4 regions of the Pseudomonas sp. P4_D7 genome follow, and region 2 is predicted to be linked to each of the others. Evidence: predicted binding sites of a transcription regulator. Region 2 holds the regulator's gene; each other region holds the start of a gene.
The links. The regulator FliA, encoded in region 2, starts transcription of late flagellar genes. The targets are predictions, from matches to a motif close to CTAAAGTTTNNNNNNNNNNNGCCGNTAA.

Region 1 (5,986 bases), on a different contig from region 2:
AGGCATTCAACGCTTGCGGCGCGAAGCCCAGCAGCATCAATGGCACCAGCACGCCAGTGCGGGTCAGCAGGATTTCAATGAAGTGCACGCGGGAGCCGGCGAGCCAGTCCATGTGCGTACTGGAGTGATGCACCGCGTGAATGCGCCACAGCCATGGCACTACATGGTAGAGCCGGTGCAGCCAGTACTGACCGAGATCGGCGACCAGTATCGCCAGCAGAAACTGCACCACCAGTGGCAAGCTCTGGACACTGGCCTGCAAGCCCGGCGACATCGCCCAGCCGGCGATGTAACTCGACGAGGCGGTGATGAAGATCAGGATGAACTGCACCAGCATGTGGCTGACGAAAAAGTAGGTCAGGTCGGTGCGCCAGTGCGGGCGCAGGATGTTTTGCTCGGGATCCTTGGAATAGAGTTTTTCCAGCGGAATGAACACGATCGCCGACACCAGCAGCGCCAGCACGAACCAGTCCAGACCGAGCGAGTACGGGGTCTGCCCGATCGAGCTGACTTGTACGTTGGTGCCCCCAAGGAACACCGCCAGGCCCGATGCAACCAGACCGGTAATCCCCAGACGCTTGCGTTTGTTGAGCAGGATATTCAGGGTGCCGAGGCTGAACGAAACCACCAGACCGAGCAATAGCGTGGTGCGCGCGAACTGCTCGTCATAGACCTTGCGCAGTTCGGCTGTGGTCAGCCACTCGGGAAACAGGAAGCAGAACACCGCCAACAGGCTCAACAGCCCGAGGGTGGCTGATATATAGCCACTGACCCGCCCCTCGCCAAACTTGAAGGGTGCGTTGCCGTGCCGCTGAAAATAGGCTTTGAGTCTTTCCATTACTGATCTTCCGTGATTGCGAATACTGCGACTGCTCATTGCGACGCAGGCAGAAACAAAAAAGCCACGGTGACCGTGGCTTTTTGTGAATCACCGTTTCGGCGCGGGAGCCGGTGCAGTGACTGGCGGAGCAGCGGGAGCAGGCCCCGCACTCCCCGGCTCAGCCGGTTTCGGCGCAGCGTCGTCGAACAGGTTCAGGCGTTCGCGCAGTTCGTGCGCCGGCACCGGTTGCTGATCCGCCGGCAGTGCATTCGGGTCGACTGGGGCTGCCGGAGCGGCACCATTCTGACCTTGATCCGCCGGTTTCGCCGGATCCGCACCTTGCGAACCTTCGATGGCCGCCTGGGCTTTTTTGGTCAGCACGACAATGTCGATGCGACGGTTGACCGGGTTGAACGGGTTTTCCTTGTCGAACAGCGCCGACGAGGCATAACCGACGACCCGCGCCACTTGCGCATCCGGATAGCTACCGGCGACCAGTGCACGACGGGCAGCGTTGGCACGGTTGGCCGACAATTCCCAGTTACCGAAATCACCGGTGCCGGTGTAAGGCTTGGCGTCCGTGTGACCGCTGATGCTGATCTTGTTCGGCACCGCTTTGATGGTGTCGGCCATGGCCAGCAGGATGTCTTCGAAGTACGGTTTCAGGCGTGCAGAACCGGAGTCGAACATCGGCCGGTTCTCGGCGTCCATGATCTGGATGCGCAAGCCATTCGGAGTGATCTCGAAGAGGATCTGATCCTTGAACTTCTGCAACTGCGGGTTCTCGTCGACCTTGTTCTGCAGTTCTTGCAGGAGCAGTTCGAGGCGTTCCTTCTCGACCTGTTCGGCCATGCCTTCAACCTGCTCGGTGTCGACCGTGACCTTGTCCGGTTGCGGCTGCGACTTCACTTCCGGGTTGAGGGTGTTTTCCGGCGCCAGGGTCGGCGTGCCGCCCAGGTCGATGATGTACGGCGTGCCGCTTTCGGAAAAGCCGACCGGGTCTTTGAAGTAACCGGCGATGGCGATCTTCTGCTCGGGCGTGGCGGTGGACAGCAGCCACAACACCAGGAAGAACGCCATCATCGCCGTGGCGAAGTCGGCGAAGGCGATTTTCCACGCCCCGCCGTGATGCCCGCCGGCTATGCGCTTGACGCGCTTGATGATAATCGGCTGATTATTTTCCATGACTTAGCGACCGCGAACCGCTTGTTCCAGCTCGGCGAAGCTTGGACGGTGCGCCGGGTACAAAACCTTGCGACCGAACTCGACCGCCAGCGACGGCGGCATGCCGGAAGCCGAAGCCACCAGCGAGGCCTTGATGGCTTCGTAGACGTTCAGCTCTTCCTTGGCATCGTGGGCCAGGGAATGCGCCAATGGGCCGAAGAAACCGTACGCTGCGAGAATACCGAAGAAGGTACCGACCAGTGCCGCACCGACGTGCAGGCCGATGGACTTCTGATCGCCTTCACCCAGCGAGGCCATGGTCACCACGATACCGAGTACCGCCGCGACGATACCGAAACCGGGCATGGCATCGGCGATGCCGTTCACCGCATGAGATGGATGCTCAAGGTCTTCTTTCAGGCTGTACAGTTCCATGTCGAACAAGCCTTCCAGCTCGTGCGGCGCCATGTTGCCGGACGACATGATGCGCAGGTAATCGCAGATGAACGCGGTCATGCGTTCGTCTTTGAGCACTGCCGGGTACTTGGCGAAGATCGGGCTCGCGGCGGCATCTTCGATGTCGCCTTCGATGGCCATCATGCCTTCGCGGCGGCTCTTGTTGAGGATCTCGTAGATCAGCCCGAGCACTTCCAGATAGAACGTGTGGCTGAAGCGCGAACTGAACATGCTCAGGGATTTCTTGAGCACGTGCATCGTCATGTAACCGGGGTTGGCCTGGAGGAATGCACCCAGTGCCGCACCACCGATGATCATCACCTCGAAGGGCTGGATCAGGGCGGCAATCTTGCCGTGGGAGAGCACGTATCCGCCGAGCACGCTCGCGAATACGACGATGATGCCGATAATTTTAGCCATAGGTAGAAAGTACTTATTTAAGTCGGGTTCAAGGTCATATTCGGAAGTTAAAAAATCTCTTCTTCTACTTATCGGCAAAACTGCGCCAGACTATAGCCAGTTCAGGCGAAAAGCCAATTTAGCCCATGCCGGGCGCGTCTACAGTCAGTGAAGATCCCGTCCAGACATGGCTAATGAAACGAACGTCCCACACGCAAAACCGACCACCCTCGACGGCTGGGTAAAGTTGCTCGATGGCGTCCGGCTGCCCGTGCCGCAAGAGGCTCACGACAAAGTCTGTCGGGCGATCCGCGACAATCGCAGCTCGCTGCGCGACATCGCCGACCTGATGCAGGACAGCCCGGCACTGGCCTTGAGCATCATCCGTGAGGCGAATCGTCACACCCACGGCACCATGGCCGCACCGGCGGAAAATCTCGAGGTGGCGATCAACCGTCTCGGCCTGGCGCGGACTGAAGAATTGCTCGCGCGCCTGCCCGCCGAACCGCAGATGCAAATCCCCAAGGCCCTGCGCCAGTTACAGATGATCAGCCAGCACGCGACGCAACAGGCCAACGGTTTTTTCGCCAGTCGCCTGGCGCGGCTGTGGCAGGACATTCATTGGGGCAGCCTGTTGTTTTTGTCGCCGCTGTGGCCATTGGCGCTGACTTATCCGCAATTGCTCGAAGAATGGGAACTGCGGGTTATCCACAAGGGCGAATCGGCGCGCGTGGTCGAAAAGCAATTGTTCGGCGTACGCCTGCTGAAAATCGCCGAGGCGCTGGTGCAAGTCTGGCACCTGCCGATCTGGGTGCAGCAGGGTTATAAGCTGCTGCTGAGTGAACAGCGCGAACTGGTCAAAGTGCTGCGCATCGCCCGCGACAGCGAACATCCGTTGCGCCAGCAAAACCGCCTCGATGACGACCCGACCCTGCGCCGCTGGCTCAACCAGCCGGCCAACACCGTGCTGCTGGCCAACGGCCTGGCACTGTCTGCGCAACAGGCGTGGGACAGTCCGCACAGCGAACGCTGGCAGTACCTGACCAGCCTTTATCTGCAGATTTCCATGGATGAAGTGCAACAACAGTTGCACCAGCAAGCCGCCAACAGCGCGCGCCATCATGCGATGCCCGACCTGTGGCATCCGGCGGTTTCGTTGCTGTGGCCGTGGGGCACCCGTCGTTTGCCAGCCGGCATGCTGCCCGCCGCAGCGCCAACCTCGGAAGATCTGACGCAATGGCGCCAGCAATGCGCCGAGCTATTGGCCGAGCCAAGCCGCTTCACCAATGCCATGAGCCTGACCGTCGCCGCTCGCGATGCGCTGGTCGCCAGCGGCATGCGCCGGGTGATGATCCTGATGGCCGATCGCACACAGTCCAATCTGCGCGTGAATCAAACCGCCGGGCTACCGAAAGAAGCGGCGGCGCTGAATTTCGTCGTCAGCCAGAGCAAGGTCTTGCAACGGCTGCTCGCGCAACAGGCGCAGGTGCGGATCAATCCCGAGAACAACGCTCAGTTCTCCGCTCTGCTGCCAGCGAGCCTGCGCACCCTGTTTCGTGGCGAGCATCTGTTCCTGCGTTCCCTGGTCAATAACGGCCGGGTGATCATGATTGTCGTCGCCGATCAGGGCGGCGGGCCGTTCGCTGATATCACCGTGCAAGCCTTTGGCAAAACCGCACAGTGCATCGAAAAAGCCCTGCACAGCTTTAGCAGCCGCGGCCGATGAGGCTGCGCTACAATCCTCCCCTTTGTGCTCTGGAGACCTCACATGTCTGACTTCTCTGGCTTGCCGCTCGTCATCGAGGCGAGCGACCTGCTCCCGCGTCTCGACTCCCCTGAACTGATTCTGGTGGACCTGACCAGCCCTGCCCGTTATGCCGAAGGTCACTTTCCCGGCGCACGCTTTGTCGATCCCAAGCGCACCCAGCTCGGCCAGCCGCCGGCGCCGGGACTGCTGCCGGCGAAAGCCGATCTCGAAGCGTTATTCGGTGAGCTGGGCCATCGCAAAGATGCGGTCTACGTGGTCTATGACGACGAAGGCGGCGGTTGGGCCGGGCGTTTCATCTGGCTGCTCGACGTGATCGGTCACGACAAATATCACTACGTCGACGGCGGTCTGCCGGCGTGGCTGGCGGCCGGCATGCCGATGTCGATCCAGGTTCCGCCTGCAGTGGGCGGCCCTGTGCCATTGACCCTGCATGAAGAACCGACCGCGACCCGTGAATACCTGCAAAGCCGCCTCGGTGCTGCCGATCTGGCGATCTGGGATGCGCGCGGGCCGCTGGAGTATTCCGGTGAGAAAGTGCTGGCCGCCAAGGCTGGGCACATCCCCGGCGCGGTCAATTTCGAATGGACTGCCGGCATGGACAAGGCCCGTCAGTTGCGCATTCGCACAGACATGCCGCAGATCCTCGAAGACCTCGGGATCACCAAGGACAAAGAAATCATTACCCACTGCCAGACCCATCACCGGTCGGGCTTCACTTATCTGGTGGCCAAATCCCTCGGTTATCCGCGGGTCAAGGGCTACGCCGGTTCCTGGGGCGAATGGGGCAACCACCCTGACACGCCAGTCGAGATTTAAGGTTTTTAAGGACAACTAATGAAAGAGCGTCTGTTTATCCTCAGCCAGTACCTGCTGCCTCATCACCTGCTGTCGCGTCTGGCCGGCTGCATTGCCGAGTGCCGCGTGCGCTGGTTCAAGAATGCCTTCACCCAATGGTTCGCCAAGCGCTACCAGGTGGACATGTCGCAAGCGCTGGTCGAAGACCTCACTGCCTACGAGCACTTCAACGCCTTCTTCACCCGCGCCCTGAAAGACGGCGCGCGTCCACTGGACGAAACCCCGGGCGCGATCCTCAGCCCGGCCGACGGTGCGGTCAGCCAGCTTGGCCCGATCGAACACGGTCGCGTGTTCCAGGCCAAGGGCCACAGCTTCAGCGTGCTGGAACTGCTCGGCGGTGATGCGGCTAACGCTGCACCGTTCATGGGCGGCGACTTCGCCACCATTTACCTCTCGCCGAAGGACTACCACCGCGTGCACATGCCGCTGGCCGGCACCCTGCGCGAAATGGTCTACATCCCGGGCCGGATCTTCTCGGTCAACCAGACCACCGCAGAAAACGTTCCGGAACTGTTCGCCCGCAA
Region 2 (5,986 bases):
GTTGTCGCAGTTGCTCAAAGTGCTGCAAGCGCTGCTCGCCGAACACGTGCCGGTGCGCGATATCCGCAGCATTGCCGAAGCCATCGCCAACAACGCCGCGAAGAGTCAAGATACCGCCGCGCTGGTGGCTGCTGTGCGGGTCGGCGTATCTCGCGCCATCGTCCAAAGCATTGTAGGCACTGAGTCGGAGCTGCCTGTGATCACCTTGGAACCAAGGTTGGAACAAATATTGCTCAATAGTCTGCAGAAGGCAGGACAAGGCTCGGAAGAGGGCGTTCTGCTGGAGCCAAGCATGGCCGAGAAGCTGCAGCGTTCGCTCATCGAAGCGGCGCAGCGTCAGGAAATGCAAGGGCAGCCGGTGATCCTTTTGGTCGCCGGCCCGATCCGCGCGATGCTCTCGCGCTTTGGCCGCCTCGCCGTCCCTGGACTGCATGTGCTGGCCTACCAGGAAATACCGGACAACAAGCAAGTGACCATCGTTGCGACAGTAGGGCCCAACGGCTGAGGTAGTGGTTTATGCAAGTTAAGCGTTTCTTTGCCGCCGATATGCGTCAGGCCATGAAGCTGGTTCGTGATGAGCTGGGCGCTGATGCTGCCATCATTGGCAACCGCCGCATTGCCGGCGGTGTCGAGTTGACGGCGGCACTGGATTACAAATTGTCGGCGCTGGCGCCACGGGTTCCGAACATGGAGCTCGAGGACGAACTGCGCAAGACCCAGTCGCGCATCGTCACCGCTCAGGCCGAGTTGAGCCTGCGTGGCGAAGCCGATGGCAATAGCAATCGCCAGATTTTCGCCGGGCTGCCATTGACCGCCGGCCTGCCGCTGACCGCCGCTGAACCGCTGAGCGAGCCGACTTACGCCGCTCCGGCGCGTCCGGCCCCGGCACCTGCGCAGTCCTCCGGTGGTATCGATCCGCGTGCACTGGATTCGATGCGCTTTGAATTGAACAGCCTGCGCGAGCTGATGGAAGTTCAGCTCGGCACCCTGGCCTGGAATCAGCTGCAAGGCAGCCGTCCGGCGCAAGCCAATCTGTATCGCCGTCTGCAACGTATCGGCCTGTCCGGCCCGTTGTCGCGCGATCTGCTGGCGATGATCACTGATATCGAAGAACCGCGTCAGGCTTGGCGCATGCTGCTCGCGCATCTGGCCCGGATGATTGCCGTACCGGAAGTCGAGCCACTGGAAGAGGGCGGTATCATTGCCATGGTCGGTCCTGCCGGCATGGGCAAGACCACTACACTCGCCAAGCTGGCCGCGCGTTATGTACTGAAATACGGCGCGCAGAATGTCGCGCTGGTGAGCATGGACAGTTTCCGTATCGGCGCTCAGGAACAACTGAAGACGCTGGGCCGCATTCTCAATGTGCCAGTGACCCATGTCGATCCGGGCCAATCGCTGGTGCAAGCGCTGGATCCACTGCTGCGCAAACGCGTGGTATTGATCGATACTGCCGGCCTGCAAGCCAGCGATCCGGCCCTGCGCATGCAGCTGGAAAGTCTGGCCGGGCGTGGCATTCGTTCAAAAAATTATCTGGTCTTGGCAACCACCAGCCAGAAACAGGTTCTAACCGCCGCTTATCACAGTTACAAGCGTTGCGGGCTTGCCGGCTGCATCCTGACTAAACTGGATGAAACGGCCAGCCTTGGCGAAGTGTTGAGCCTGGCGATCAGTCATGAATTGCCGGTCGCGTACCTGACCGATGGCCCACGGATTCCGGATGATTTGCATCTGCCGCGCCGTCATCAACTGGTCAGCCGCGCCGTCAGCGTGCAAATGCAGGAAGAACCCAGCGAAGAAGCCATGGCTGACATGTTCGCTGATATCTATCACAGCCCGACCAAGCAGGTAGGCTGAGGTATTCATGAACAGTTTTTGTACCTACATCGATGGTCTGCCATGCATTGTTCCGGTTGTGAACGCGCAGCCAGTAATGTGGCCTCCGTCTATGCAAGACAAGGTAAAGAAATAACATGGGCAGCATGCATCCCGTACAGGTGATCGCGGTGACCGGCGGCAAAGGTGGCGTCGGCAAGACTAACGTGTCAGTGAACTTGTCGCTGGCGCTGGCAGAGCTTGGCCGTCGGGTCATGCTGCTGGACGCCGACCTGGGTCTGGCGAACGTTGACGTATTGTTGGGGCTGACCCCTAAACGCACGCTGGCCGACGTCATCGAAGGCCGGTGCGAGCTGCGCGACGTGCTGTTGCAAGGCCCTGGTGGCATTCGCATCGTGCCGGCGGCGTCCGGCACCCAGAGCATGGTGCACCTGAGCCCGGCGCAACATGCCGGCCTGATTCAGGCGTTCAGCGACATCGGCGACAATCTCGATGTACTGGTGATCGACACCGCTGCGGGTATTGGTGACTCGGTAGTCAGTTTTGTTCGCGCCGCGCAAGAAGTGTTGCTGGTGGTCTGCGATGAGCCGACCTCGATCACTGACGCCTACGCGCTGATCAAACTGCTCAACCGCGATTACGGCATGAACCGCTTCCGCGTCCTCGCCAACATGGCGCAGAGCCCGCAGGAAGGGCGCAACCTGTTCGCCAAGTTGACCAAGGTCACGGATCGCTTCCTTGACGTGGCCCTACAATACGTCGGCGCCGTGCCTTACGACGAAAGCGTGCGTAAAGCGGTGCAGAAGCAGCGCGCGGTGTACGAAGCCTTTCCGCGTTCCAAGTGCGCGCTGGCGTTCAAGGCGATCGCGCAGAAGGTCGACACCTGGCCGCTGCCCGCCAACCCGCGTGGCCACCTTGAGTTTTTCGTCGAGCGCCTCGTGCAGCAAACGGCAGGGCCCGTGCTATGACCGCAAGCGGTATGAACTACTACAAGAAGTCGGCACGTGACGCGCAGTACGAGTTGATCGAGCGTTACGCGCCACTGGTCAAACGCATTGCCTACCACTTGCTGGCGCGCTTGCCGGCGAGTGTGCAGGTCGAAGACCTGATCCAGGCCGGGATGATCGGCCTGCTTGAAGTCTCGACCAAATACGACGCCAGCAAAGGCGCCAGTTTCGAAACGTACGCGGGCATACGAATCCGCGGCGCGATGCTCGACGAAGTGCGCAAAGGGGACTGGGCGCCACGCTCGGTTCACCGCAATACCCGTATGGTCAGCGACGCGATTCGCTCAATTGAAGCTAAAACCGGCCGTGATGCTAAAGATCACGAGGTTGCGGCCGAACTCCAATTGAGTCTCGACGATTACTACGGGATTTTGAATGACACCTTGGGCAGTCGCCTGTTCAGTTTCGACGACCTGTTGCAGGACGGCGAACACGAAGGGCTGCACGAGGATGGCGCGAGTGCTCATATGGAGCCGTCACGCGATCTGGAAGATGAACGTTTCCAGGCAGCGTTGGCGGACGCGATTGCCAATTTGCCGGAGCGTGAGCGACTGGTGTTGGCGCTGTACTACGACGAAGAGCTGAACCTCAAGGAGATCGGTGAAGTCCTTGGCGTCAGTGAATCGCGGGTCAGCCAGTTACACAGCCAGTGCGCGGCCCGTTTGCGGGGGCGTTTGGGGGAGTGGCGAGCGCGCTGAAGGCAGTGTGGGGACACTGCGAACGAGGCTGGTGCGGTGATGAACGGCACCGGTCTTGCTCTGTTGTGCTCCAGACAGTCTTCGAGTGCTACGCCGGAATGATTGAAATGGCGCGTCCAGGTGCTGGGCGCGTTTAAGACTGCTTGGAGGTCGAATTGGACAAGAACATGAAAATCCTCATCGTTGATGACTTCTCAACGATGCGGCGGATCATCAAGAACCTGCTGCGTGATCTGGGGTTCACCAACACTGTCGAGGCGGATGATGGCGTGACTGCCATTCCAGTGCTCAACAGCGGAAGCATCGACTTTCTGGTAACGGACTGGAACATGCCGGGCATGACCGGTATCGACCTGCTGCGTCACGTGCGTGCCGATGAAAAGCTCAAGCACTTGCCAGTGCTGATGGTGACTGCAGAAGCCAAGCGCGAGCAGATCATTGAAGCCGCTCAGGCTGGTGTAAACGGCTACGTAGTCAAACCTTTCACGGCTCAGGCGTTGAAAGACAAAATCGAGAAGATTTTCGAACGCATCGGCTGATGAACGCGCGGGGGAGCTATGGAGCATAACGAATCTTCACAGGGCGATTTCGAGTCGACCCTGAAAAAACACGCGGTCGAACTGGTCGAAAGCCTTGAAAAAGGCAGGTTCGGCGACGCTGTGCAACTGATCCATGAGCTCAATCAGACCCGTGACCGTGGCCTGTACCAGGAAGTCGGCAAGCTCACACGTGAACTGCACAGTGCGATCGTCAACTTCCAGATCGATCCGAACATGCCGCAGGCCGAGGAAGTGTCGCAAATCACCGACGCCACCGAACGCCTGGGCTATGTGGTCAAGCTGACAGAAGCCGCGGCCAACCGCACCATGGATCTGGTGGAAAGCGCCACGCCGGTGGTCAACAGTCTGGCTGATGAAGCGCAGACCTTGAGCGCCGATTGGGGTCGCTTCATGCGTCGCGAGGTCGGGGCTGAAGAGTTCCGCGAGCTGGCGCGCCGGGTCGACGGTTTTCTGTCACGCAGCAGCACGGACAACCGTGCGGTGTCGAGCAATCTCAACGACATCCTGCTGGCCCAGGATTACCAGGACCTGACCGGTCAGGTGATCAAGCGTGTGACCCAACTGGTCACCGAAGTCGAAAGCAATTTGCTCAAACTCGTGCTCATGGCCAGTCAGGTCGACCGCTTTGCGGGCATCGAACATGATCGCGCCGCGATGCTTGCAGAAAAAGATCCACAAAAACATCTCTCGCAGGGTGAAGGTCCGCAGATTCATGCCGATAAACGAGAAGACGTTGTGTCCGGTCAGGACGATGTGGACGATTTGTTATCCAGCCTCGGATTCTAGAGTTGTGGAATTTTAGGTTTTTTGGGTTTTTAGACCTGTAGGAGCACCCCATTAATGAGCTTCGGCGCCGATGAAGAGATCCTTCAGGATTTCCTGGTTGAGGCCGGCGAGATTCTTGAGCAACTGTCCGAACAACTGGTCGAGCTGGAAAGCCGTCCGGATGACGCAGATCTGCTCAACGCAATTTTTCGCGGTTTCCACACTGTAAAAGGGGGCGCCGGCTTCCTTCAGCTCAACGAGCTGGTGGAGTGCTGTCACATCGCCGAAAACGTGTTCGACATCCTGCGCAAGGGTGAGCGTCGCGTTGATGCAGAACTGATGGACGTTGTCCTCGAAGCACTGGACGCGGTGAACAGCATGTTCAGCGAAGTCCGTGAGCGTGCACCGATCACCGCCGCTACCCCGGAACTGCTGGCCGCCCTGGCGCGTCTGGCCGAACCGCAATCGGCGGACGCCGCCCCGGCATCGCCGGTGGCCGAGATGATCGAAGAACTGGTCGTTGAAGGCGACTCGTCGGGCGACATCACCGATAACGAATTTGAACAACTGCTGGACTCGCTGAACGCCGTCAAGGCTGAAGCTGAAGCCCCGGCCGCTGTTGCACCTGCGCAAACGGCGGCTGAAGCCGCGAGCGACGAAATCACTGACGCCGAGTTCGAGTCGTTGCTCGATCAGTTGCATGGCAAAGGCCAGTTCGCGGCGGATGCCGTGGCACCGACCGCAGCGGCTCCAGCAGCCCCGGCGGCGGGCGACAGCTCGGATATCACCGACGACGAATTCGAAGCCCTGCTCGATCAACTGCATGGCAAGGGCAACTTTGCCGTTGAAGCACTGGAATCAGCAATTGCCTCGGCACCGGCTGCGCCAGCCGCGCCGGCAGCCGCCGCAGCCGGCAGCGATCTGATCAGCGATCACGAGTTCGAATCGCTGCTCGACGAATTGCACGGCAAAGGCAAGTTCACTGACGTTGGCGCCGCGACTGCCGGCGCTGCTTCCACGGTGGCTGCGCCTGCCGCCAAGGCTGCGGCCGCTCCGGCTGCTGCGCCAAAGGCAGCTCCCAAGCCTGAGCCGAAAGCCGAAGCGCCGAAACCGGCTGCCG
Region 3 (5,986 bases), on a different contig from region 2:
CCGCGCGTACTGCCAAAAGGCGCTCAGGCGGTGGTTGACGTGGCTAGCTGGACTCGCCCTGCCGTGTTCGACTGGCTGCAGGAAAAAGGCAACGTTGACGAAACCGAGATGCACCGCGTGCTGAACTGCGGCGTTGGCATGGTCATCTGCGTGGCTCAAGAGCACGTTGAAGTAGCCCTGAAAACCCTGCGTGACGCCGGCGAACAGCCTTGGGTCATTGGTCAGATCGCTGCTGCTGCCGAAGGCGCTGCCCAGGTTGATCTGCAGAACCTTAAGGCTCATTAATGTCCGCAACCTGTGATGTCGTGGTGCTGTTGTCCGGCACCGGCAGTAACTTGCAGGCTCTGATCGACAGCACGCGGACCGGCGACAGCCCGGTCCGCATCGCTGCAGTGATTTCCAATCGCGCCGATGCCTACGGCCTGCAACGCGCCAGTGCTGCGGGTATCGCCACCCGCGCGCTGGATCACAAGGCATTCGAAGGTCGCGAGGCCTTCGATGCTGCCCTGATCGAACTGATCGACGAATTCAAACCGAAACTTGTGGTGCTGGCCGGCTTCATGCGCATTCTCAGCGCTGATTTCGTTCGCCACTATCAGGGTCGCCTGCTCAACATCCACCCGTCGCTGCTGCCCAAATACAAAGGGTTACACACTCATCAGCGCGCGCTGGAGGCCGGTGACACTGAGCACGGCTGCTCCGTGCACTTCGTCACCGAGGAACTCGATGGCGGACCACTGGTCGTACAGGCAGTATTACCGGTAGAGTTGCACGACACGCCGCAGAGTCTGGCGCAGCGAGTCCACGTTCAGGAACACCTGATTTATCCGATGGCAGTGCGCTGGTTTGCAGAAGGCAGACTGGCACTCGGTGAACACGGTGCTTTACTGGACGGGCAGTTACTCGCGGCCAGCGGCCACTTGATTCGAAACTAGGAGATTTTATGCGTCGCGCCCTGCTCTTCGCTTGCGCTCTGCTCGCCCTGCCCTTCGCGCAGGCAGCGGACCTTCAACCGTTCTCCGCCAGCTACACCGCCGACTGGAAGCAGTTGCCCATGAGCGGCACCGCCGAGCGCAGTCTGGTCAAGGAAGCCAACGGCGTCTGGAAGCTCAGCTTCAAGGCTTCGATGATGATCGCCAGCCTGACTGAAGAAAGCACCCTGACCCTGGACAAGGACACCCTGCTGCCGCAGTCCTACCACTTTGAACGTGGCGGTCTGGGAAAAGCGAAAAAGGCTGATCTGGATTTCGACTGGAACAGCAAAATGGTCACCGGTACCGACCGTGGCGACGCGGTGAAGATTCCACTGAATCGCGGCATGGTCGACAAGTCCACTTACCAGTTGGCACTGCAACATGACGTAGCTGCCGGCAAGAAGACCATGAGCTATCAAGTGGTCGATGACGGTGAAGTCGATACCTATGACTTCCGCGTGCTGGGTTCGGAAAAAGTCGAGACCAAGGCTGGCAAGATCGATGCGATCAAGGTCGAGCGTGTGCGCGACCCGACACAAAGCAAGCGCACCACCGTCCTCTGGTTCGCCAAGGATTGGGATTACCTGCTGGTTCGCCTGCAACAGGTTGAAACCGACGGCAAGGAGTACAACATCATGCTCCAGGACGGCACCGTCAACGGCAAAGCCGTTAAAGGCAGCTGATCTGCCGTTACAGCAAAGAGCCTCGCGAAATGCGGGGCTTTTTTTGCCTGCTGGATTGGGGACTTGCGCCACCCTTGCCCCTCACCCCAGCCCTCTCCCGAGGGAGAGGAAGCCGACCGAGATGTCTGACCAGCTACATCGACCTGAAAGACCGAGTCGATTATGGATTAGATCAGGTCGGCGTAATTCTCTAATGTCCCACGGTCAGTCCCCTCTCCCTCTGGGAGAGGGCTAGGGTGAGGGCAGCCTCAGGTTCACCACACAATCAAACCGAAAACTTCGCCACCATGCTGTTCAAATCCACCGCCAACCGCGACAGCTCCTGACTCGCAGCGCTCGTTTGATTGGCCCCAGCCGATGTCTGCATCGCCAGATCACGAATATTCATCAGATTGCGATCCACTTCCCGCGCCACCGCCGCCTGCTCTTCCGAGGCACTGGCGATCACCAGATTGCGCTCGTTGATCAGCGTGAATGCCGAGGCGATCTCTTCAAGTGCAGTCCCGGCAGCCTTGGCCAGCTCCAACGTCGAACGCGCACGTACATTGCTTTGCTGCATTGAACTGACCGCCGAATCGGTACCCTGCTGAATCCCGCCAATCATCTGCTCAATCTCTTGCGTCGACTGCTGGGTGCGATGCGCCAAGGCCCGCACCTCGTCCGCCACCACAGCAAACCCACGCCCGGCATCACCGGCCCGCGCCGCCTCGATCGCAGCGTTCAGCGCCAGCAAATTGGTCTGCTCGGCAATCGAACGGATCACGTCCAGCACTTTGCTGATGCTATAGACCTTCTGCGCCAGATCTTCTACTTGGCTGGCATTGGCCGTCACATCATCGGCAAGCGATTCGATGGACAACACCGTTTGATGCACCTGTTCACGACCATGCTGGGCAATACGATCGGATTCCCGCGACGCTTCTGACGTTGCCACGGCATTGCTGGCAACCTCCTCCACTGCAGCAGTCATCTGATTGACCGCCGTGGCCGCCTGTTCAATTTCCAGGCTCTGCTGGTGCAAACCGCGCGTAGCGTCTTCCGTGACGCAACTCAGCTCCTCTGACGCCGAGGCCAATTGGCTGGAGGACTCCGAGATCTGCCGAATCGTCTCGCGCAAGTTGTGCTGCATGCTCTTGAGCGCCTGCAACAGCCGCGCCGGCTCGTCCTTGCCGCTGATGTTGATGTCGCCGGTCAGATCGCCACCCGCCACCACCTCGGCCACGCCCAACGACTGCGCCAGCGGCAACACGATGCTGCGGGTCAGCAACAGGGCCAGGCCGATGGTGATCAGCGTGGTCACGCCAATCATCACCCCGACCCACACCCGCGAATTCATGAACACCAACCGCGCAGCTTCAGTGGCGAGATTGGCATTGTGTTTATTCAGCTCAACCAGTTCGCGCAAAAGCACTGCGATTTCGTCGGCCAAAGGACTCATCTGACCGTTGAGAATGGTCGCAGCCTCCGCGACCCGATTCTGCGCAGACAACTGCATGACCTGTGCCTGAAACTCAAGATACTGGTGTTCGGCAACCTTGAAGCGATCGAACAGCTTGCGCTCCTCGGGCAACACGATCAGCACGTCATAACGCTGCTGCGCCTCACTGAGCACACCGCGCAATTCATTGAGTTTGGCAACGTTCTGTTCGAGCGCCTGCGGATCACGATTGAGCAACAGACGCATGGTCAACGCTCGCAGGCGCAGCATGTCCTGACTCATCTCGCCGACCGCCATCACGCTCGGCAACCAATTGTTATCGACCTCGTCGGACTGCGCGCGCATGTTCGACATTTGCAGCAAAGCGAACGCGCCAAGAGCAAACACCATCAGCGCCAACAAGCCAAAACCGAGGCCGGCGCGCGGGGCAATATTGAGACTACGGATACTCATTGCTCTGGTTCCTTCCAAAAGCGCTGCATCAACCCTGCAGCTGGTTGCTTAAGAAGGTATCGGCCCGGCGAAAATTTGCGTAAGACGAAAAGGCGATATCAAAAGGCCTTGATCCTTCGAACCGTTGGCATTAACGATTCAGCGTGCTTTTGCCGGACTTGAGCACCGTTCGCGGCAAGATTGCCAGGAAGTTATCCCGAGCGACTTTTTGCGCAACGTCTTCCGGCAGCGCATCAAGGAACGGTTTGAAACTGCGCATTTCTTCACCGAGCTTATTGAAACGCCCGACCACGTCAGAGCCGAGCATGAAACGTTCCGGATATTTCCTGACCAGCGCCAGCCACTCCACGCGCGGCGTGCCCTGTTCGTCCAGCAGGTACGGCGTGAGCATGCTCCAGGACAAGTCGATAAACAGGTTGGGATACGCCTCGAGCATGCGCGTCAGCGTGGGCAGCAAGAACTTCAGTTGTGTCTGATGCCGATGAATTTCTGCACTCGTGCCGGCGTGCGCCCAAATGAATCGCGTGTGCGGGTGATTACGCAGCGGCTCTTCGATTTCCTTCAGGTACAGCGGATTTTTCTCACGCTTGGAAGTGATGTTGGAATGCAGCATCACCGGCAGATCGTTCTCGGCGGCCAGATGATAGATCTTGGTCATCGCTTCATTGTTGGCCCGCGGCGTGTCGCCGGAGGTCAGCGCCGTGAGATCGTCATGCCGGGTAAACACTTCGCCGATGCCCTGCCAAAGCCCTGGGTAAAGGTCGAGCATGCGCTGGATATGTGCGGCGGAGTTCTTGTCGTTGGGGTTGAAGCCGGACAGGAACGGATGAAAGTACGGGCGCTGCTCGGCACTGAGTTTTTGCACGGCATCAGCAACGATCACATCGGTTGCGCTGTACCAGTAGGCGTCAGCGTCGTCACCCGCGTAATAGCGCGGACGCTTGGGTTCGTCTTCGTGCCATTTCTTCGCCACCGGAATACCGGAAATCATCACATGCTCGATGGAATTGTCCTGCATGGCTGTCAGCAATTTCGCCATGCCCGCGCTTTCCTGGAAAAAATCAACGTAATGCAGGTGCGCATCGCTGTAGGTGTAATCGCGGGCGCTGGCGCTGCCGGCAACCAGAAGAAGACAGGCAAGACTCAGACGATACAGGGACACAAGTAATCTCCGGGAAGTAGGCATAGCCTAGACCCCGCCCTGACGACAAGGGTTCATCCCGCAGGAAAGTGGAACGCGTACCGGTGGGAATGCTCTATAACTGCAAGGTCTTTTTTGATCGAACGACTTTTCCTACTGCCAGTGAGGTTCCCATGACCGTTACCGTCAATACCGTCTCCGCTGAAGGTTTTCGTCACACCGTACAGATTGATGACCACGAACTGTTTGCCGACGTGCCGAAATCCGCCGGCGGCGAAGGCACGGCGCCTGAGCCGCACGACTACTTCGATGCGGCCCTCGGCGCCTGCAAAGCGTTGACTCTAAAGATGTACGCGAAGAAAAAAGACATCCCGCTGACCGGTGTCGGAGTCGAGGTCAAACGCGACAACAGTGAAGAGCAGAAAGGCAAATACGTGCTGCACGTCACCCTCACCCTCAAAGGTGTACTCACCGATGCCCAGCGTGAGGAACTGCTGCGGGTTGCCGACCGTTGCCCGATTCACAAACTGATGACCACCAGCGACGTGACGATCGAAACCCACGCCCCGCAAGGCTTCGATAGCCAGTAACCCTCCTGATGCCAGCGGCGGGTTATGCTTCTGGCATCACCCGCTCAGTCTGGAATGCACCATGGACACGCAACCTCTGATCATCCGCCCGCGCGCCGAAGACGTCGAAGGCCAGCCGATTCTGCGTCCGCTGCCGTCAGCCAAATGCCGCAGTGTCGGGCCATTCGTGTTTTTTGACCACATGCTCGAGACGGTTTATCCGACGGGCAAAGGCATGAACATCCGACAGCATCCGCACATCGGTCTGTCGACGCTCACGTATCTGTTCGAAGGTCAGATCCAGCACAAGGACAGCCTTGGCTCGGACCAGGTGGTCAGCGCTGGCGACGTCAGCTGGATGACCGCTGGCAGCGCGATTGCTCACGTTGAACGCACGCCTGAGCCGTTGCGGGAGCAGAGCTTCACGATGCACGGTTTGCAAATCTGGCTGGCCTCGCCCAAGGAGCACGAGCAAGGTCCCGGGCATTACAGCCATCACCCGGCGGCGACCTTGCCGGTCAGCGACAACCTGGGTGTACAGATCCGCATGATTGCCGGGTCAGGCTTTTGCCTGGAATCGCCGGTGCCGGTGCTTTCTCCTACGTTGTATGCGGAAGTGAACATGCAAACGGCGACCACCCTGCTGATTCCGACCGAGCATCAAGAGCGGGCGGTTTATGTACTGAGTGGGGATGCGCAACTGAACGGTGAAGCGCTTGAACCGCATG
Region 4 (5,986 bases), on a different contig from region 2:
ATCTTATTGGCCTCCAGCCATGCGGGTCAGCGGCGCAAGGCCTGCGCCCATTGCGCGGTTGACGGTGTTGGAGATGGAACCGCCGGCGCCGCCGCCGTGGCCGCTGCTCATACCGGGCAGGCCGTTGGTATTGGTCAGGGTGTTCATGCCGGGCAGATTCGCCGTCGGTGTGCTGATGTTGCCGCGGATCGAGGAGCCACTGGCTACGCTGGCAAACTCACCGTCATTGAGCTCAGTGCTGCTCATCGCCTGATTGATGCGGGCTGAAGGGTTAGCATTGACTGTGGTTGGATAGGGGTCTTTACCGCCGCTGCGACCGATAGGAATAGGCTGAACATCGCGGTTGAGGACAATCACGCCATTGCCTTCTGCCTGCACGTTGAAGCTGATGAACGTACTGGCTGCTGATCCGATCAGCAGAAGGCAGGTCAAACCTTTTTTGATATTCCCCACGGCTGCAATTCCTTCTTCAGTGGGCTGGCCCTAGTCAGCGTTGTGAAGGAGAGAGCGAAAGCTGTGCCGCTTTTGAAATATCTTTCAATTTCAATTGCTTGGGGAATAGATGCGCCGGCCTGATACACCGCCTGTTTCATGGCTGATACACGCAGGGTGGCGTTGACCTGTCTATTGGCTGAATAAAGCTCTGGCACAAGGGTTTGCGCCAAGGTGTTTCAGCCACGTAACAACCGGCATGACAAAGTTGTGAACCGTGCTGAAACGGGCACTTTGCACGCGGGCGAGTGTTTCAGGATTGGACACTTTGTCCCCAAAACAGGGGAAATCGCGTGGGAAGGAACCCTTTGACCGGGTCACTCAGCCAGCAGTTGCTCGACGGCGGCAAACGCCTGCGACTGGCGCTCGGCCCAATTGCCCTCGATGACCTGAAAGCGTTGATGGTGGTTTTCCAGCCAGTTCTGCGTGGCCTGGTAAAACGCCAGACGCTCGTCCAGATCCGGCTGGCAGCGCTGACCGTCATCGGTCCAGTCGATCTGCTCTGGCGAGAGTAAAAGGTGCAGGTCGTAATGCCGCGCCAACAATTCGGATTCCAGCCAGGCCGGGCAATCGCCGAACAGCGTCTGACTCCAGAGCATATTGCTCAGCAAGTGCGTGTCGAGGATCAGCAATGACGGCTGTTGCGCCCGCGCTTCATCTTCCCAGTGCAACTGGCCCCGAGCGATTTCCGGGATATCAGCCAGACAAGTGTCGCGGGGATTGAGTTCGATAAACCGACGCACGTATTCATCCACCCGCAAGCCGCTAAAGCGTTGTTGCAGGCCCGCCGCCAGCCAGCTCTTGCCGGTGGATTCGGGGCCGGTCAGGACCACAACCTTCATGTGCGCAACGCCGGGTCAGCACGCCATTCACGAAAGCCCTGGATCGCCAGCAGAGTGAACAGCCCGTACAGCGCAGCGGTCAGGTACAGCCCCTTATAGATGAACAAGCCGACAAAGATCACATCCAGCACAAACCACAGCGCCCAGCATTGCAGGCGTTTCTGCGCCATCCACAGTTGCGCGACCAGGCTGAAACCGGTCAGCGCGGCATCGAGCCACGGTTGCGCGGCGTCGGTCCAGTGAGCCATGGCCGCACCGAGCAACAGGCTGCCGACCGCGCCAACGCCCAAGCCGATCAGGACCGAGCGTTGATCGAGGCGCGTGACCTCACGACCGTCATGCATCGTCCCGGCGCGGGTCCATTGCCACCAGCCATAGACTTGCAGCGCGGCGTAGATCACTTGCAGCAACATGTCCGAATACAGCTTTACTTCAAAGAAGATCCAGCTATAGAGCAGCACCATGACCAGACCGATCGGCCAGCACCACGGATTCTGTTTGACCGTCAGCCACACGGCGATCACCCCGAGGGCGGCGGCAAACAGTTCAAGCCCAGACATGGGGGTTCCTTGGGGGAAATTGAGGAGGGGGCGGATTGTACTGCATTCGCCCAGACACTGAAGAACCCTGTGGGAGCGAGCTTGCTCGCGAAGGGGCCTGTGCAGTCGAAATCTTCTTTGACTGACCTGACGCTTTCGCGAGCAAGCTCGCTCCCACAGGTTTTGGGTCAGACGCGGAACTGGCGCAGGAGGGCGTTGAGTTGTTCGCTCAACTGGCCAAGTTTCAGGCTGGCCGCACTCGATTGTTCGGCAGCGATCGCCGTGCTGTGCGAGAGGCCGGCCGCCTGAGTGACGTTCTGATTAATGTCCTCGACCACATGCGCCTGCTGCAACGTGGCGCTGGCAATCGAAGCGTTCAGGCCATTGAGATTACGCAGTGCCTGGCCAATCGCATTCAGACTCGCACCGGCCAACCCGGCTTGTTCGATGGTCAATTGCGACGCCTTGCTGCTGTCGCCGATCACTTTCACAGCGGCTTCGGAATGGTTCTGCAGACGCTCGATCATTGACTGGATTTCCGCCGTCGACTTCTGCGTACGTTGTGCCAACAAGCGTACTTCATCCGCCACCACGGCAAACCCGCGACCTTGCTCACCGGCCCGCGCCGCTTCAATCGCGGCATTAAGCGCGAGCAGGTTGGTCTGTTCGGCAATCGAGCGAATCACTTCCAGCACGCTGCCGATCTGCGTACTTTCGGCGGCGAGGGTGCGGATCACCTCCACCGCTTGATCGATAGTGCCGGACAGTTTGTCGATCTGCTGCAAGCTGCCATCGATGTTGATCTGGCCCTGTTGTGCCTGCGCTTCGGCATCGCGCATTTCGGCGGCGGCGTGCTCGGCGTTCTTCGCCACGTCCTGCACGCCATAGGTCACCTCGTTGATCGCGGTGGCCACCAGTTCCATCTGCTGCGATTGTTGCTGGCTGCGTTGCTGCGCTTGTGAGGCGTCGTTGCCCAGTTCGCTGGACGACTGACCCAGTGCACTGGCCGACACCTGCAAATCGCCGATCACCCGCCGCAGTTTGGCGGTGAAGGCGTTGAAGTGATGCGCCAGTTCAGTGACTTCATCTTTGCCATGGGTATCGAGGCTGCGGGTCAGGTCGCTTTCACCGCTGGCAATGTTGGCCATGGCGTTCACGGTTTCCTGCAGCGGACGGACGATGCTGCGCGCGATGAGGATCACCAGCAGCGCCATGATCACGGCAATCGCCAGGCCGATAACCGTAGCCTTGATCACTTGGCCCTGGAATTCCGCCTGCACGTCGTCGACGTAAACCCCGGAGCCGAGCACCCAGCCCCACGGTTCGAACAGTTTGACGTAGGAGGTCTTGGCCACCGGCTCACTGGCCCCGGGTTTCGGCCAACGGTAGTCGACCATGCCGGCGCCTTTGGACCTGGCGATGGCGACCATTTCGTTGAACACCGCAAAGCCGTCCGGGTCACGGATCGCCGAGAGGTTCTGGCCTTCGAGTTTCGGGTTGGTCGGGTGCATGACCATCACGGGCGTGAGGTCGTTGATCCAGAAATAATCGCTCTGGTCGTAGCGCAGGCCACGAATCGCCGTCAGCGCCTGTTTCTGCGCCGCCTCTTTGCTCAGGGTGCCGGCGGTTTCGAGGTCGTGGTAGTAGGTCAGCAGGCCGCTGGCGGTCTGTACTACGTGCTGGGTTTTCTGGGCCTTGGCGTGGTAGAGATCGTCGTGGATTTGCTTGAGCATCAACACGCCCAAGGTCAGCAACATGACCACCGCCACAATCAAGATGAGCCACAAGCGTCGGCTGATCGACACACTGCGCAAGCTGTTCATAACGCTGTCACTCCGGATTCTTTTTCTTGTAATAAACGACCGCCAGCATCCAACCACGATTTCGTGAGCGGGCATACGCGACCCAAGTCGTATAACGCGGCAGCGCTAATAAGGCTTGTCTGTTAGGATTTCGGCCCCGCGCGTGAAAACCTGAATCCAAATTGAAATTTCACGGAATTTTGACCGTTTCGTGTGGATCCTGTGCGTGCGGAATCGGTACAGCCATAACCAGCTACGCTGATCGCAGTGAACGTAAAAAAATACTATCGGGGCATGCCGACGCGCATCGCTCTTTGGGGGATTGATGGATCTTTGGACGGCCTTGCAGGCACTGATACTAGGAGTTGTAGAAGGGCTGACGGAGTTTTTGCCCATTTCCAGTACCGGACACCAGATCATCGTTGCCGACTTGCTGAACTTCGGCGGCGAACGGGCCATGGCATTCAATATCATCATCCAGCTCGGCGCGATCCTCGCGGTGGTCTGGGAGTTTCGCCGCAAGATTTTCGATGTGGTCATCGGTTTGCCGACGCAGCCCAGTGCCCGTCGTTTCACCGCTAACCTGCTGATCGCGTTTCTGCCCGCCGTGGTGCTGGGCGTGATCTTTGCCGACCTGATCCACGAATACCTGTTCAATCCGATTACCGTTGCGACCGCGTTGGTGGTGGGCGGCATCATCATGTTGTGGGCGGAAAAGCGTCAGCATGCAGTGCACGCCGAAACAGTCGACGAGATCACTTGGAAAGATGCTTTGAAGGTTGGTTTCGCTCAGTGTCTGGCGATGATTCCCGGCACTTCGCGTTCCGGCTCGACGATCATTGGCGGGTTGCTCTTCGGTCTGTCGCGCAAGACTGCCACCGAGTTTTCCTTCTTCCTCGCGATGCCGACCATGGTCGGTGCGGCGGTCTACTCGGGCTACAAGTACCGCCATCTGTTTGTCCCGGCGGACTTCCCGGTGTTTGCCATCGGCTTTGTCACCGCGTTCATCTTCGCCATGATCGCCGTGCGCGGCTTGCTCAAGTTCATTGCCAGCCATAGCTATGCGGCATTTGCCTGGTATCGGATCGTTTTTGGTCTGGTCATTCTGGCGACGTGGCAGTTTGGCTGGATCGATTGGGCGGCGGCCAAGCCATGAGTGATTCCCGCGCACGCCGGCCCGAAGGGCGACCTTCGGGCGGCAACAACATCCAGCATCTGAAGCTGAAACTGCTGGTTCTGTTGATCGTCTGCGCGTTGCCGCTGTTCGGCTCGGTGTCGATGTGGTTGCGCGGGATTTCGTTGGTGCCGCTGACGGCTTACGGTGTTGTGAGCGTGTTGGCGTTCTTCATGTACTGGGCAGACAAGCGCAAGGCGCGCGCCGACGCCTGGCGCACACCGGAGAACATCCTTCATGCTGTGGAACTGGCGGGCGGCTGGCCGGGTGCATTGATCGCCCAGCAGGTGTTCCGGCACAAGACGCGCAAGGTGTCGTTTCAGATTCTGTTCTGGGTGATTGTGTTGCTGCACCAGGTGTTCTGGATCGACCAGCTGTTTCTTGGCTCGAATCTGCTGACGCTGTTCTGAATACACCGCAACTCCCTATGTAGGAGTGAGCCTGCTCGCGATAGCGGAGTGTCAGCCAAAGAAATTCCAACTGACACTCCGCTATCGCGAGCAGGCTCACTCCTACAGGGATCGGGTTTACAGCAACAAACCGATTTGGGTCTTTTTCGGCAACTTGCTCACCACCAGCTGATGCGAACGTTGCAACAACCCGCGCAATTCCTCGGCGCCCAACGGGTAGGGCGGATGCATGATGATCCACTGCGCCCGGGCCAGATAGGGCGCCGGGTGAATCCCCGGACGGTCGCAATGACCGAGAAACAGATCTTTATCAACCTTGAACGCCAGCGAATCCCCACGCAGCCCCTGCAAGGCAAACATCTTGTTGCCGGCAATCGAAAACACTCGCACGCCGCCCCATTTGTAATCTTCCCGAGCGCCCGGCAATGCCAGGCAGAACGCCGCAACGTCGGCTTCGTTCATCTTTCCCTTGTTCATAACAACCGCTCCCCACAGGCATTGAACGACTCGACCAGATGATCGATCCACGCGCGCACCGCTGGCATCACCCCGCGTCGATGCGGATACACCGCTTGCAGCCAGCCGCCGGGCAGTGACCACTCCGGCAACATCTGCACCAGCGTGCCGTTTTCCAGCTCGGCCTCGCAATACATCATCGGCAACAGGGTAAACCCCTGACCGGCAAGGACGCAGGCCTTGCGTACGACAAAATCATCGATGCCCAGGC

Region 1: motA (flagellar motor stator protein MotA) is a predicted target of FliA. The motif match lies at 2,929-2,956, and genes of this name have one in related genera.
Region 3: AC1DVF_RS11110 (methyl-accepting chemotaxis protein) is a predicted target of FliA. The motif match lies at 3,605-3,632, and genes of this name have one in related genera.
Region 4: AC1DVF_RS06580 (methyl-accepting chemotaxis protein) is a predicted target of FliA. The motif match lies at 3,824-3,851, and genes of this name have one in related genera.

Annotation. Positions count from the first base shown of each region.
Region 1 covers NZ_JBFUIR010000002.1:278,068-284,053, reverse strand. The annotation lists gene AC1DVF_RS02620 (sterol desaturase family protein) at 1-838, opposite strand, end outside; gene motB (flagellar motor protein MotB) at 929-2,005, opposite strand; gene motA (flagellar motor stator protein MotA) at 2,009-2,860, opposite strand; gene AC1DVF_RS02605 (HDOD domain-containing protein) at 3,027-4,565, shown strand; gene rhdA (thiosulfate sulfurtransferase) at 4,608-5,423, shown strand; gene asd (archaetidylserine decarboxylase) at 5,442-5,986, shown strand, end outside.
Region 2 covers NZ_JBFUIR010000043.1:2,386-8,371, forward strand. The annotation lists gene flhA (flagellar biosynthesis protein FlhA) at 1-505, shown strand, start outside; gene flhF (flagellar biosynthesis protein FlhF) at 517-1,857, shown strand; gene fleN (flagellar synthesis regulator FleN) at 1,974-2,804, shown strand; gene fliA (RNA polymerase sigma factor FliA) at 2,801-3,541, shown strand; gene AC1DVF_RS22705 (chemotaxis response regulator CheY) at 3,709-4,080, shown strand; gene AC1DVF_RS22710 (protein phosphatase CheZ) at 4,099-4,887, shown strand; gene AC1DVF_RS22715 (chemotaxis protein CheA) at 4,942-5,986, shown strand, end outside.
Region 3 covers NZ_JBFUIR010000013.1:73,955-79,940, forward strand. The annotation lists gene purM (phosphoribosylformylglycinamidine cyclo-ligase) at 1-285, shown strand, start outside; gene purN (phosphoribosylglycinamide formyltransferase) at 285-935, shown strand; gene AC1DVF_RS11105 (DUF3108 domain-containing protein) at 944-1,657, shown strand; gene AC1DVF_RS11110 (methyl-accepting chemotaxis protein) at 1,923-3,548, opposite strand; gene AC1DVF_RS11115 (amidohydrolase family protein) at 3,679-4,734, opposite strand; gene AC1DVF_RS11120 (OsmC family protein) at 4,863-5,279, shown strand; gene AC1DVF_RS11125 (pirin family protein) at 5,341-5,986, shown strand, end outside.
Region 4 covers NZ_JBFUIR010000006.1:58,228-64,213, reverse strand. The annotation lists gene AC1DVF_RS06605 (adhesin) at 1-2, opposite strand, end outside; gene AC1DVF_RS06600 (hypothetical protein) at 4-453, opposite strand; gene AC1DVF_RS06595 (hypothetical protein) at 429-665, opposite strand; gene AC1DVF_RS06590 (AAA family ATPase) at 810-1,334, opposite strand; gene pnuC (nicotinamide riboside transporter PnuC) at 1,331-1,894, opposite strand; gene AC1DVF_RS06580 (methyl-accepting chemotaxis protein) at 2,062-3,696, opposite strand; gene AC1DVF_RS06575 (undecaprenyl-diphosphate phosphatase) at 4,001-4,831, shown strand; gene AC1DVF_RS06570 (DUF1294 domain-containing protein) at 4,828-5,259, shown strand; gene AC1DVF_RS06565 (MmcQ/YjbR family DNA-binding protein) at 5,377-5,736, opposite strand; gene AC1DVF_RS06560 (LysR substrate-binding domain-containing protein) at 5,733-5,986, opposite strand, start outside.